DNA from 3 places in the Kocuria sp. CH-021 genome. Region 3 is predicted to be linked to each of the others. Evidence: riboswitches for the same ligand, from Rfam matches in the RefSeq annotation. Region 3 holds a riboswitch; each other region holds the start of a gene.

Region 1 (4,331 bases), on a different contig from region 3:
CCGCTCTCCGTCCGGACCACAGCGGGGCTCTCGCACTAAGCTCGTGCAGGAAGACCGGACCGGGCAGGATCCCCGGGGCCGGACGGCCGGACGAAGGATGACTGAGGCATGAGCGACCTGATCGACACCACGGAGATGTACCTGCGGACCGTGCTCGAGCTCGAGGAGGAGGGGATCACACCGATGCGGGCCCGCATCGTGGAGCGTCTCGACCACTCCGGGCCCACGGTCTCGCAGACGGTGTCCAGGATGGAGCGGGACGGGCTGCTGACGGTGGGCCCGGACCGGTCGCTGCTGCTCACCGAGGCCGGCCGGGAGCGGGCCGTGCAGGTCATGCGGAAGCACCGGCTCGCCGAGCGCCTGCTCGCCGACGTCATCGGCCTGGACCTGGCACAGGTCCACGACGAGGCGTGCCGGTGGGAGCACGTCATGAGCGAGCAGGTCGAGCGGCGGCTCGTGGACCTCCTGCACAGCCCCCGGCACTCGCCGTACGGCACGCCGATCCCCGGCCTCGCCGCCCTCGGGGTGGAGGACAGCCCCGCCGCGGCGCACCCCTCCCTGCTCGACGCCGCCCGCCACGTCCCGGACGGCCCGCACACCATCGCGCTGCTGCCGGAGGTGGTCCAGGCGGACGCCGACCTGCTGGGCGTGCTGAGCGACGTGGGCGTGCTCACCGGGGCCGAGGTCAGGGCACGGGTGGACGGTCAGCTCGTGCGCATCGAGGTGCCGGCCACGGGACGGTCCGCGGAGGTCGACCTGCGGACCGCCGCGGCCATCCGCGTCCTCGCCTCCTGACGCCCCGCCGCGGGCGGCGGGAGATGTGCCTCGCCGCGGGCGGCGGGGGACATCTCCCGCGGTGCCTCCGGAGGCAGTGCGGCGTCGTCCCCGGTGCCCCGGAGCGCTCCGGGGAGCGGTCCCGTCCCGGATGTGTGGACGTTCACAAGCTACTTTCCGCCAGTCCGCTCCCCGACAGGCTCCCGGAGCGCACCGGCCCTGGTGGGACGCGGTTTTTGCGGGCTCCGAAGGGCACTGCACAGGGCGTCGCAGGGGCAAATTCTTCTTCTGTGAAGACTCAATTCCGCGGGATTGATATGGTGCTCGTTGCCTCTTCGTGATCGGTCGTGATCAAAACGTGACACTTCCGTAATCTGTCATGTACTGTTCAACGCGTGCTGATCACTGGTCGGATCGGCGCCCACGAAGCACATCGCCGAATTCTGCCGGTGCCCGTGGCCTCTACACAGAAACTGCTTGGCAGAAGCGGGGGAACCATTTTCGGTCCCGGTGATCCGGGTCCTTGGGGTTAAGTCGTCAGAGCGCGTGCGTTCTGCGGCCGGGTGTCTCCCACCCGAATCCGACAGCTCACCTCGTAGGCAAAGGGAGGAACTCAACCATGTCGCTTTTCCAGCAGAACTCTGCCCGCCACCGCGCCGAGAGCACCTCGCACGCCGTGCGCAACACCACCATCGCCGCCGCCGCCGGCGCCGCGATGATCGGCTCCATCGCCCCGGCCCAGGCCTACGCCCAGGCCCCCGTCGAGTCCGGCGCGGCCTACTCGGCCCCGGCCCCGGCGTCCGCCTCGCTGGCCGGCTACACCTCGTACACCTATGAGGCTCCGGTCGCCGCGCAGCCCGCGGCCCAGCCCGCCGCCCCGGCCTACGAGGCCCCGGCCCCGGCGCCCCAGCCGGCCGCCGCCACCGCGAGCGTGACCCCCCAGTCCACCGCCACCACGGCCATCTCCCCGGCCGCCGGCGGCATCGTGGGCACCGCGATGTCCGCGCAGGGCGCCGGCTACGTCTACGGCGGCACCGCCTACGGCGCCTGGGACTGCTCCGGCTTCACCCAGTGGGTCTTCGCCCAGAACGGCATCGACCTGCCCCGCACCACCTGGTCCCAGTTCGCGGCGGGCACCCCCACCGCCAACCCGCAGCCCGGCGACCTCGTCTCCCAGAACGGCGGCGCGCACGTGGGCGTCTACATCGGCGGCGGCAAGATGATCTCCGCCCTCAACCCGACCCAGGGCACCCAGGTCCACTCCGTCAACGCCATGCAGCTGGACGGCTACTACACCTTCTGATCGGTCCCGGCCGCCCGCACCCCTCGGGTGCGGGCGGCACCCGATCCCCCCAGGCACGGAGAGCCGCTCTCCCGGCTCTCCGTGCTTCCTGCTGTCCGCCCGGACAGCGACTCCTCCCCTCCGCTCGCCCGGCCGTCGTTCCCGATCCCGGAACACCGTCCTGCCGGACACCGGACCACCCCAGCATCCCCCGGGGCGATCCGTGCTGTCCCCGTGCCCTCCGGCAGGCCGGCTCGGCCCCGCCAGAAAGTCGTCTGAACTCCTCATGACCCGTGACCTGACCTCCTCCAACGGCATCGGCTCGCTCCTGACCGGCAAGGCCCGCACCGTGGCCGCCGTCGCGGCCTTCTCCGGCCTGGCCCTCGCCACCACCGTGTCCGTGCAGGCCGCTCCGGCCCAGGACGCCTCCGCCGACGCCCCGCTGTCCGCCGTGGCCGCCGCCACCCCCGCCGCGGCCCCCGCCGTGTCCCTCGAGCCCGTCGCCCACGTGACGAAGGCCGAGAAGCCGGCGTCGGAGAAGCCGGCCGCGAAGAAGGCTGAGAAGAAGGCGGAGAAGAAGGCCGAGCGGAAGGTGCAGACCCCGGTCGTCGCGGCTCCCGCCGTGGCCGCCCCGGCCCCGAAGCCGGCCGTGCAGGCCGCCCCCGCCCCCAAGCCGGTTGTGCAGGCCGCCCCCGCTCCGAAGCCGGCCGCCGCGCCCGCCCCGGCGGTGGCGGCTCCGAAGCCCGCTGCTCCCAAGCCGGTCGTGCAGGCCGCCCCGGCCCCGAAGCCCGCCGCCGCCCCGAAGCCGGTCGTGCAGGCCGCCCCGGCGGCCGAGCGCACCGTCAGCACCCAGAGCTCCGCCTCCGGCAAGGGCGCGACCATCTCCTCCGCCGCCATGGGCCAGCTCGGCGTGAGCCAGGACTGCACCGCGCTCGTCACGAACGCCCTGCGCGCCGCCGGGATCAACCACCACGGCTGGCCGGCCTCCTACCTGAGCCTCGGCACGCAGGTCTCCGCCGGCCAGGCGCAGCCCGGCGACCTCGTCTACTACGCCGACGGTGGCATGGGCGCGGCCCACATCGGCGTCTACATCGGCGGCGGCAAGGCCGTCCACGGCGGCTGGAACGGCGGCACGACCGTCATCGACAGCGTCAACGTGGGCTCCGGCCCCGTCTACGTCCGCGTGCGCTGAGCGCACGCGAGAGCACCGGTTCGGGTGCGCGGTTCCTGGTCGGCCAGACGGGAACCGCGCACCCGCTGTCGTTCCCGGGTCCTCCCCGGCGGCCGCTGCGGCGCCCGCTCCGGTGCCCGCCCGGCGGCCGATAGACTGGGACCATGTCCACCGACTACAGCCGCAACGCCCGCACGAGCCTCGATCGTGAGTACGCCTACATGGCCTACGGCATGATCGCCGGCGCCGTGCCCGGCATCGCGGCCGGGTTCGTGGTCGCCGCCTTCGTGGGCCACGCCGCGATGTGGCTCTCCGTCCTCGGCGGCATCGGGATCGTGCTGGGCCTGGTCACCGGGATCCTGCTCCACCGGCGGCGGCACGTCACGGCCGGGCGCCCGGACCGCCGGGAGGGCGGCGCAGCGCCGGAATGACGTGCTCCCGCAGCAGCGGGGCCAGGTCCACGGGGAGCGCGTCGAGGACGTCCTCGCCGACGGGCTGCCAGCGCAGCTCCTCGATCTCCGCGAGCGGCACGGGCCGGCCCGTCAGCGGCGCCGTGAACACGGTGCAGCGCACCCACGTGCGGTCCTCGTTCGCGGCCGGCGCCTCGAACTCCCCGAGCAGGCCCAGCTGAGCGGGGTCCAGCCGCAGGCCCACCTCCTCCGCCGTCTCGCGCACGGCCGCCGCCGCCGGGGACTCGCCCGGATCGAGCTTGCCGCCGACCAGCATGAAACGCTCCGTGCCGCGCTTGCGCACCGTCAGCAGCGCCCCGTCGTCGTCCCGCAGGCACACGGCGGTGATGGTCAGCACCGCGGCGTCCGCGGGGGGACCGGAGGGACCCGCCCCGACGGCCGCGCGCAGCCGGGCGATCTCGTCCTCGAGGTTGCGGCCCGCCGCGGTGCCCCACCGCCGCCGGGCGGCCGGGGTCCGGAACAGCGGGCGCCGGTCCCGGAGGTCCTCGAGCACACGCAACCGGGCCTGCGCGAACACCGCCTCCGGCACGTGCGCGTACTCCTTCCGGACCCCCGCGACATAGGCGGCGTAGCCCGCCGGGTCCGCCCCGAGCACCGAGAGATCGGCGTCGAGGAGCAGCCCTCCGGCGGTGTC
Region 2 (4,331 bases), on a different contig from region 3:
GGAAGAACGTGGGAGTCCCACCCACCCCCAGAGCCTCACCGTCAGCGACATCGAGCTCGATGCGCTCCTGGGTGGCCGGATCAGCCACCGCGGCGTCGAAGGCGGCCATGTCCAGGCCGAGGTCTTCGGCAAAGCCGCGGAAGACCGCGCTCTGGTCCTCGGCCGACTCCCCCCACTGTTCCTGGGTCTCGAACATACGCTGGTACATCGCCTCGTACTGTCCCTGCTGGGCGGCGGCTTCGACCGCGAGGGCGGCGTTCATGGAGTTGCGGTGGCCCGGCAGCGGGAAGTAGCGGTGGACGAAGGTGACGGTGTCGGCGTACTCGGCCCGCAGCTCCTCGATGACGGGGTAGGCGGCCCGGCACCCTTCGCACTCATAGTCCAGGAACTCCACCAGCACGGCCTGTTCGTCCGGTGCCTGGGAGAGCACCCGGCTGTTCTCCCGCACGACCTGCCCCTGGCCCTGGGGCACCGTTTCGGGGGTGGAGTTGGCACGGGCGATGAGGATCGGGATGGCCACGGCGGCCACGACGGCGACCAGGAGGACCCACACGATGATCTTGGCCTTGGAGGGCTTCTGCTTTGGGGTGGGCGGGCTGGCGGTAGTACTTACAGGGGTGTCCGTTCTGTCTCCGGCAGCAGGGCGTACCGGTGGAGGGGGCTAGGGGTGGAGGGTCTCATCGTGGCGGTGGGAGGCCGGTTCGATCTGGAAGGTGGAGTGCTCGATGGCTACGTCGAAGTCACGGGCCACGCAGGCCTGCAGATCCGCCAGGACGACCCCGGCGTGCTCAGCGTTCAGGCAGCCGTCGTGGACGGTGACGTGGGCCGAGAGCACCGGGGTGTCGGAGTCGATGCGCGAGGCGTGCAGATCGTGCACACCGACCACGTGCGGCAGGGCTTCCAAGCGGGTGCGGACCTGCTCGAGGTCCAGGCCCTTCGGGGTGGTTTCCATCAGGACCTCGATGGTGTCGCGCAGCAGGATCAGAGCCCGCGGCACGATCAGGGCGGCGATCAACAAGGACACGACCGCATCCGCCCGGGTCCACCCGGTGGTGGCGATGACGATCGCGGAGACGATCACCGCTACCGAGCCCAGGGCGTCGTTGGCCACCTCCAGGAACGCGGCCTTCATGTTCAGGTTCTCCCCCCGGCCCGAGGCGAGGATGACCAGCCCGATGATGTTGCCGACCAGCCCGACCACCCCGAACCACAGCATGGCCGTGGACTCGACCTCGGGGGGCTCCAACAGCCGGCGCACCCCTTCGACGGCGATGAACCCGCCCACAGCCAGCAGCACCGAGGCCTGGGCGGCCGCGGCGACGATCTCGGCGCGCTGGTACCCCCAGGTGCGTTTGTCCGTGGCCGGTTTCAGCGCCAGGGTCGCGGCGGTGAGGGCGATGAGCAGCCCGGCCGAGTCGGTGAACATGTGCCCGGCATCGGCCAGCAGCGCCAGGCTGCCCGAGACCACCGCACCGATGATCTCGGCGACCATAATCGTGGCGGTGATGGCGAACACCACTGCCAGTTTCCCCCTCCGCCCGGCGCCGGCGTGGGAATGATCGTGCTCGCCGCTCATACCGGAATCTCCTGGGTGGTGGCGTCATCGGCGAGGGCCTCGGCGGCGCACTCGGGTGTCCCGCACCGGCACACCGGTTCGACGGTGAGGATAGTGCCCAGCAGGTCCTCCAACGCGTGGGCCAGCTTGGGGTCCGAGAGTTCATAGCGCACGTTGCGCCCCACCGGCACGCCCACGACCAACCCGCAGTCGCGCAGACAGGCCAGGTGGTTGGACAGGATCTGCCGGCTCACCCCGATCCGGGCCGCCAGTTCCGAGGGCACCGCTGGGCCCTGCTGCAGCTGCAGCAGCACCGCGGCCCGGGTGGGATCGGCCAGTGCTTTGCCGAAACGGGACATCACCGCGACCGGGGACAAGATCCTCATCCAATAACCGTACAGCAGAATCTGTATCAAAGGAGATGAGGGGCTTCCCTTGATGATCGGGCAATGTCCAGCTCGTATTCATACGGTGAGGGCGGACGGGGGTGCCGTCCGCCACTGCGGCATCCCCGTCCCCCGAGCCATCGCTGCACCCTAAGGGCTCTCGCTCCAATGCCGAGGCGGAGCAGGATAAGCACTGCCCGCGTCCAGCGGAAGACAGGGCAAGGCCATGAGCACTCTCCGATCCTCTCCGCAGGACTGCTCCCCGTGTGCCGATTCGCTGGCGTGTGCACATCGACAGGATCGTGGCAATCGTTCGAGTCTGCGGCTACAGCTGCGGAGTGCACCCATGCGGTCCATCCGAGTGCACCCATGCGGTCCATCGACGATGATCCTGGCGGGGCACTCCGCACCTGACGGATGAGCCCACCGGCCGGCCTTCACCACATCGGCGAGACTCACCGGTAGGTGTAGTACCCGTCGACGGGCATGGCGTTGACGGAGTGGACGAAGGTGCCCTGGGTCGGGTTCAGCGCCGAGACCATCTTGCCGCCACCGATGTAGATGCCGATGTGGTTGCCGCCGTTCTGGGACACCAGGTCACCAGGCTGCGGGTTGGACGTCGGGGTGGCGGCGGCGATCTGCTGGAAGCTGGTGCGGGGGATGTCGATGCCGTTCTGGGCGTAGACCCAGCCGGTGAATCCGGAGCAGTCCCAGGCCCCGAAGGAGGTCCCGCCCCAGACGTAGCCGGTGCCCACGCCCTGCATGGCCGTGCCCACGATGCCGCCGGCGGCCGGGGCGATCTCGGTGATGGCGGTGGACTGCGGGCTCACGCTCGAGGTGGCGGCGCTCTGCTGCGGGGCCGGGGTCGGAGCGGCGGGCTGCGCGGCGACCGGGGCCGGGGTGGTGTAGGAGGCCAGGTTGGCCGTCGCCGATGCCGGAGCCGCATAGGAGGACCCGGAGGCGGCGGGGATCTCGGCGTAGGCCTGGGCCGGAGCGATGGAGCCCACCAGTGCGGCGCCGGCGGCGGCGACGACGGTGGTGGTACGCACGGCGCGCGAGGAGGTCTGGGCGCGGTGACGGGCAGTGTGCTGCTTGAAAAGCGACATGGGTGGATTCCTCCCTTTGCCTACGAGGTGAGCTGTCGGATGCGGGTGGGAGACACCCGGTCGCAGAACGCACGCGCTCTGAGACTTAACCCCAAGGCCCCGGTACACCGGGACCGGTAATGGTTCCCCCGCTTCTGCCAAGCGATTTCTCTTCAGGAACCCCGGGCACCGGCAGAACTCGGCGATGTGCCACGAGGGCGCCGACAGGATCAGTGGTCGGCACGCACTGAAGAGTACAAGGAGATTACGAAACAATCACAATCCGATTCGGGAATGTATAGAGATCGTAAAGAAGTGGTCAAGGCTTGATGAAGACCTGAATTGTTGTCGGCTTTTTCCTGTTAATTTCCCGAGAAAGGCGGGGCGCTCTGCGCTTTGAGTGAGGTGGCTTGTTGGTGCGTGGGCGCTGCGCGGGGAGTCGTCGCCCACACAGCGGTGGGGACAGGAGCCACTTCAAAAGGCGCGGCGGGTGGATCGAGAGCGAAGCCCGCGGCCATCCTGGGATATTTCGCGCTGCATCAAGCCCCGGAAATTTGGGCTCTGTCCATGCTCGCACTGACTGGCGGAACGTTAGCCAGCGTTGTGGTCGAGGAGATGCCCGACCAAGCCCACGAAGGCGACACCAGCGTGCCGGGACCGATCCTGCTCACCGGCGGAGTTGCGCTGTTCGCCGCGATCTCCGTCTACCTCGGTTCCTGAGAAGCCGTGCGCCCCGGCGTCCTCGTCTCGGGGCGCCGACGCGTGCCGACCGTGCTCAGTGGGCGCAGTTGGGACCGCATCCACCGCAGTGTGCACCGTCCTCGGCGGTGAGGACCGCAACGGGAGTGCAGCAGGCGTCTCCGCGCCAGGCCTCCAGCCCCTCCTTGACCGCCACGGCGGCGATCACCAGCGCAGCCAGCGGGTCGGCCCAGGACCAGCCCAGGGTGCTGTTGAGCACCAGGCCTACCAGCAGCACGGCGGAGAGGTAGGTGCACAGCAGGGTCTGCTTGGAATCGGCCACCGCAGAAGCAGAGCCCAGCTCCCGGCCGGTGCGGCGTTCGAACCAGGACAGGAACGGCATGATGAGCAGGCTCACCGCGGCCAGGGCGATCCCGACCGGGGAGTGTTCCGGCTCGGCGGCCCCGAGCAGGGCGCGGATCGCATCGACGGTGACGAAGGCAGCCAGGCCGAAGAAGGAGAACGCGATCACCCGCATCGCCACCTTTTCCCGTCGGTGCGGGTCCGGGGCGGCGAACTGCCACGCCACCGCCGCCGCGGAGAGGACCTCCACGATCGAGTCCAGGC
Region 3 (4,331 bases):
CACCGAGGTGGAAGGGGTACACCCGGTTCCCCTTCGCCTTCCAGGCGGCGGCGGCCTGGGCGACGCTGAAGGCGGTTTCGGTGCCCAGCCGGTCGAGCCGGTGTGCGAGTTCCCGCATGCTGTTCCACTCCTCGTCGAGTTGGCGATCGATCCGCTGGCGGACCCGCACCGAGCATACGACTCATATATCAGCCTGGGAAGAGTGGTTTCCCGATGGATTCCCACCGTGGACATCGTTGCGAGGTGCCTCCGCGTGCAGAGGCCGTCCACATGGGATGCGGGTGTGGGGGGGGGGGGGGGGGGGGGGGCGCCCCCCCCCCCCCACCCCCGGCTCAGGTGCGTGGGGTCAGCGCACGCGGAGGTAGACGGGGCCGGAGCCGACGTTGACGGTCTGGATGACCGTCTGGTTGCCGTTCCAGCCGCCGTGGACGGCCTTGCCGCCGCCGATGTACACGGCGATGTGGGCGAAGCCCATGCCGCCGTTGGCGTAGTAGACCAGGTCACCGGGCTGGGCCTGGGCGGCGGAGACCCGGGTGCCGAGCTTCAGGTAGGAGACCGGCCACCCGTGGTGCTTGACCCCGGCCGCGCGCAGGGCCTTGGTGACCAGGGCGGTGCAGTCCTGCCGCACGCCGAGCTGGTTCTTGGCCGCGGCGGCGATGGTCGCGGCCTTGCCGGACTGGGCCTGGGTGCTGAGGACCTGCTGGGGGGCTGCGGCGGGGGCGGCCTGGGCCGGGGCCACGCTGCTGAGCGCCAGGGCGCCGCCGGCGGCCGCCAGGATGGCGGTGCGCCCGAGGCGGAACGAGCTCTGGGCGCGGTGGCGGGGCGTGCGGGACTGGAAAACGGGCATGAGTGATGTCCTCCCTCTTGCCTGCGAGGTGAGCTGTCGGATGCGGGTGGGAGACACCCGGTCGCAGGGTGGGGGCCCTGGCGACTTAACCCCTAGGTCCCGGGGAAGGGACCGTTTCTGGTTCCCCCGCTTCTGCCGAGCGATGTGTCTGGGGGGCCCCGGGCACCGGCAGAATTCGGCGATGTGCACGGGGATGCCGATCGATGAGGCGATCGGCACGGAGGAAACACTAATCGAAAAGTAACGAGAAAGTCTCGTTTAGATCACGGGCGTGTCTCGGCTTGAGTGCTGGTGCGGCTGTGCACCTCCGCGCCGGGACGCCGTGGCCCCGTGAGGCGTGCCCATGGGGATCCCCCGGGAGGCTCAGTTCGAGACGAAAGTGGTTTTGACCTGGGGCTCTGCCAAGGTCATGCCGACGGGCAAGCAGGCCCCTGCCCTGGAGCCGAGTACCGAATGGCGCCACCCGTGGCAGGGCACGACCGTTTGCCGGGAAAGGCCCACAGAGCATTAGGTGTCCGACGGGATCGGCCCCTTCAAGGGCCGGGGCAAACCATCACTTCCGGCAATTTCCATTGTTGTCCCAGGAATTCGCAAAAAGAAAGAAATGCCTTTGTGGCACGTCGATTCCGCTTCCCTGGCATCCCGCGAGCACCAGGCTGCCGATGAGGGGATGCGCCCCGACGCCCCGGCCTGCCGGCATGCGGAGGGCTCCGGTGCCGCAGCACCGGAGCCCTCCGTTCGGCTGTTCGACCGGTCAGGCGACGCTGAAGCCCTCGTACTGTCGGGAGGCGACCTCGTCGCACTTGGCGCGGTAGGCGCCGACCCCGCCCACGTAGGGCATGAACACCCGCGGCTTGCCGGGCACGTTGGCGCCCAGGTACCAGGAGTTCGCCTGCGGGAACAGGGTCATGTCCGCGGCGTCGTTGACGTGCTGCACCCACGCGTCCTCCGCCTCGGGAGAGGCCTCGGAGCGGACGAGGCCCTGGTCCTCGAGGTAGCGGATGTGGTCGGTGATCCAGTCGACGTGCTGCTCGATCGAGGTCACCATGTTGCTGAGCACCGACGGGCTGCCGGGACCGGTGACCAGGAACAGGTTCGGGAACCCGGCGGTGGCCAGCCCGAGGTAGGTCCGCGGGCCGGCGGCCCACTTCTCGGCCAGGGCGAGCCCCTCGGTGCCCCGGATGTCGATCCGGTTCAGGGCCCCGGTCATGGCATCGAAGCCGGTGGCGAAGACGATGGCGTCGACCTCGTACTCCTGCTCCGTGGTGGCCAGCCCCCGCTCGGTGAGCCGGGTGATCGGCGCGGACCGGACGTCGACCAGGGAGACGTTCTCCCGGTTGAACGTCGTGTAGTAGTCGGTGTCCACGCAGATCCGCTTGGTGCCCACAGGGTGGTCGTAGGGCTTCAGCAGCTCCGCGACCTGCGGGTCCTCGACGATCTCGTCGATGCGCTTGCGGATGTACTGGGCCACGACGTCGTTGGCCTCCTTGCTGATCGCCAGGTCCGAGAAGCACTGCCCGAGGCGGAACCCGCCCAGCGTCCAGTGCTCCTCCATGACCTTGCGCTGCTCCGCCGGGTCGGTCTCCAGCGCGGAGGCGGTGCTGGGCGGGAACGGCAGCCCGGTCGGGGTCTGCCTGGCGATCTCCCGGATCCGCGGGTAGTCGGCCTTGATCTGCGCCCACTCCTGCGGGTCCAGCGGCTGGTTGCGCGCCGGGACGCTGAAGTTCGGGGTGCGCTGGAAGACCGTCAGGTGCTCGGCCTGCCGGGCGATCTCGGGGATCGACTGGATGCCGGAGGACCCGGTGCCGATCACCGCGACGCGCTTGCCGGTGAAGTCCACGCCCTCGTGCGGCCAGGAGCCGGTGTGGTAGACCTCCCCGGTGAAGTCGGCCAGGCCCTCGAAGTCCGGCACGCGCCCGGCCGAGAGGCAGCCGGTGGCCATGATGCAATAGCGGGCGCTGACCGTCTCCTCGGTGCCGTCCGCGGTCGAGCGGGTGGTGACGGCCCACCGTGCCGTGGCGTCGTCGTAGACGGCGGAGGTCACCTCGGTGTCCAGCTGGATGTCGCGGCGCAGGTCGAAGCGGTCGGCCACGTGGTTGAGGTAGCGCAGGATCTCGGGCTGGGTGGGGTAGCGCTCGGTCCACTCCCACTCCTGCTCCAGCTCCGGGGAGAAGGAGTAGGAGTAGTAGGGGCTCTCCACGTCGCACCGGGCCCCGGGGTAGCGGTTCCAGTACCACGTGCCGCCCACGCCGTCGCCCTTCTCGACGACGGCCACGGACCGTCCCTGCTCGCGCAGGCGGTGGAGGAGGTAGAGGCCGGAGAACCCGGCGCCGACGACGACGACGTCCAGCTCGCGCACCGTGCTCATCGCTCGCCCGCCTCCTCCAGCTCGGCCTGGACGTCCGTGGCGATCGAATCCACCACGAAGTCCAGGGCCTCGGCGCTGGCCGGCAGCACGTTGACCATGGAGAAGAAGCCGTGCATCTGGCCCTCCCAGCGGCGCTGGTGGACCTCCACCCCCGCCTCCTGGAGCTTCTCGGCGTAGGCCTCGCCCTCGTCCCGCAGGACGTCGTGGGCGGCGGTGATGACCAGCGCCGGGGGCAGGCCGGAGAGGTCCTCGGCGTGGAACGGCGCGGCGTCCGGGTGTTTGCGCTGCTCGGCGTCGGGCACGTACTGGTCCCAGAACCAGGTCATGAACTCGGTGGTCAGCAGCGTCTGGTTCTCCTCCTCGGTGTAGGAGGGCCGGGTGAAGTCGGCGTCGGTGACCGGGTAGATCAGCACCTGCTTGGCGATCACGGGCCCGCCGTTCTCGCGCGCCCGCAGGGCCATGACGGCCGAGAGGTTGCCGCCGGCGCTGTCCCCGCCGACGTAGAGCGGGACCTGCGCCCCGGCGATCTCCGCCAGGTGCTCGCCCGCCCAGGTCAGGGCGGTCCAGGAGTCCTCCACCGCGGCGGGGAAGGGGTGCTCCGGGGCCTTGCGGTAGTCCACGAGGACGACGGCGCAGCCCGACTTCTCGGCCAGCTGCCGGCCCAGGGTGTCGTAGCCGTCGATGTCCTGCAGCACCCAGCCGCCGCCGTGGAGGTAGACGAACACGCCGGTCGGGGACTCCCGCGGCACGTGCACCCGGACGCGGAAGCTGCCGCCGTCGGAGGCGTCCAGGACGTGGTCCTCGGTGCGGTGCATCTCAGGGCCCGTCCCGAACATCTCGTTCATGGCCGCGGCGACGTCCGGACCGGCGAGACGGAGGGACACGACAACTGTGGCGTTCGAGATGCCGGCCACCCGGCGAGAAGCGGTCGCGGAGCACCTGCGGGAGGAGATCCTCTCCGGTGCGCTCGCGCCCGGCGCCCCGATCCGTGACGCCGAGATCGCGGCCCGCCTCGACGTGAGCATCACGCCGGTGCGCGAGGCCATCACCGAGCTCATCGGCGAGGGCCTGGTGGTCAGCACCGCCAACAAGCGCCGGCACGTCGCCGTGCTCACC

The links. A riboswitch is a leader RNA that binds a small molecule or an ion and turns the genes downstream of it on or off. The one in region 3 is predicted to bind cyclic di-AMP.
Region 1: linked by a shared signal. The riboswitch ahead of ACPYN7_RS02225 (C40 family peptidase) and the one ahead of ACPYN7_RS10855 (NlpC/P60 family protein) in region 3 are both predicted to bind cyclic di-AMP.
Region 2: linked by a shared signal. The riboswitch ahead of ACPYN7_RS15150 (C40 family peptidase) and the one ahead of ACPYN7_RS10855 (NlpC/P60 family protein) in region 3 are both predicted to bind cyclic di-AMP.

The regions. Positions count from the first base shown of each region.
Region 1 is NZ_JBNAFK010000002.1:204,350-208,680, reverse strand. Features, by position in the region: gene ACPYN7_RS02230 (metal-dependent transcriptional regulator) at 109-795, shown strand; cyclic di-AMP (ydaO/yuaA leader) riboswitch at 1,201-1,388, shown strand; gene ACPYN7_RS02225 (C40 family peptidase) at 1,394-2,077, shown strand; gene ACPYN7_RS02220 (C40 family peptidase) at 2,343-3,248, shown strand; gene ACPYN7_RS02215 (hypothetical protein) at 3,392-3,658, shown strand; gene ACPYN7_RS02210 (DUF4031 domain-containing protein) at 3,609-4,331, opposite strand, start outside.
Region 2 is NZ_JBNAFK010000022.1:21,973-26,303, reverse strand. Features, by position in the region: gene ACPYN7_RS15165 (DsbA family protein) at 1-553, opposite strand, end outside; gene ACPYN7_RS15160 (cation diffusion facilitator family transporter) at 662-1,576, opposite strand; gene ACPYN7_RS15155 (ArsR/SmtB family transcription factor) at 1,573-1,941, opposite strand; gene ACPYN7_RS15150 (C40 family peptidase) at 2,397-3,047, opposite strand; cyclic di-AMP (ydaO/yuaA leader) riboswitch at 3,053-3,206, opposite strand; gene ACPYN7_RS15145 (hypothetical protein) at 3,594-3,746, shown strand; gene ACPYN7_RS15140 (cation transporter) at 3,802-4,331, opposite strand, start outside.
Region 3 is NZ_JBNAFK010000012.1:42,302-46,632, reverse strand. Features, by position in the region: gene ACPYN7_RS10860 (pyridoxal phosphate-dependent aminotransferase) at 1-118, opposite strand, end outside; gene ACPYN7_RS10855 (NlpC/P60 family protein) at 347-847, opposite strand; cyclic di-AMP (ydaO/yuaA leader) riboswitch at 853-1,038, opposite strand; gene ACPYN7_RS10850 (flavin-containing monooxygenase) at 1,602-3,215, opposite strand; gene ACPYN7_RS10845 (alpha/beta hydrolase) at 3,212-4,099, opposite strand; gene ACPYN7_RS10840 (GntR family transcriptional regulator) at 4,107-4,331, shown strand, end outside.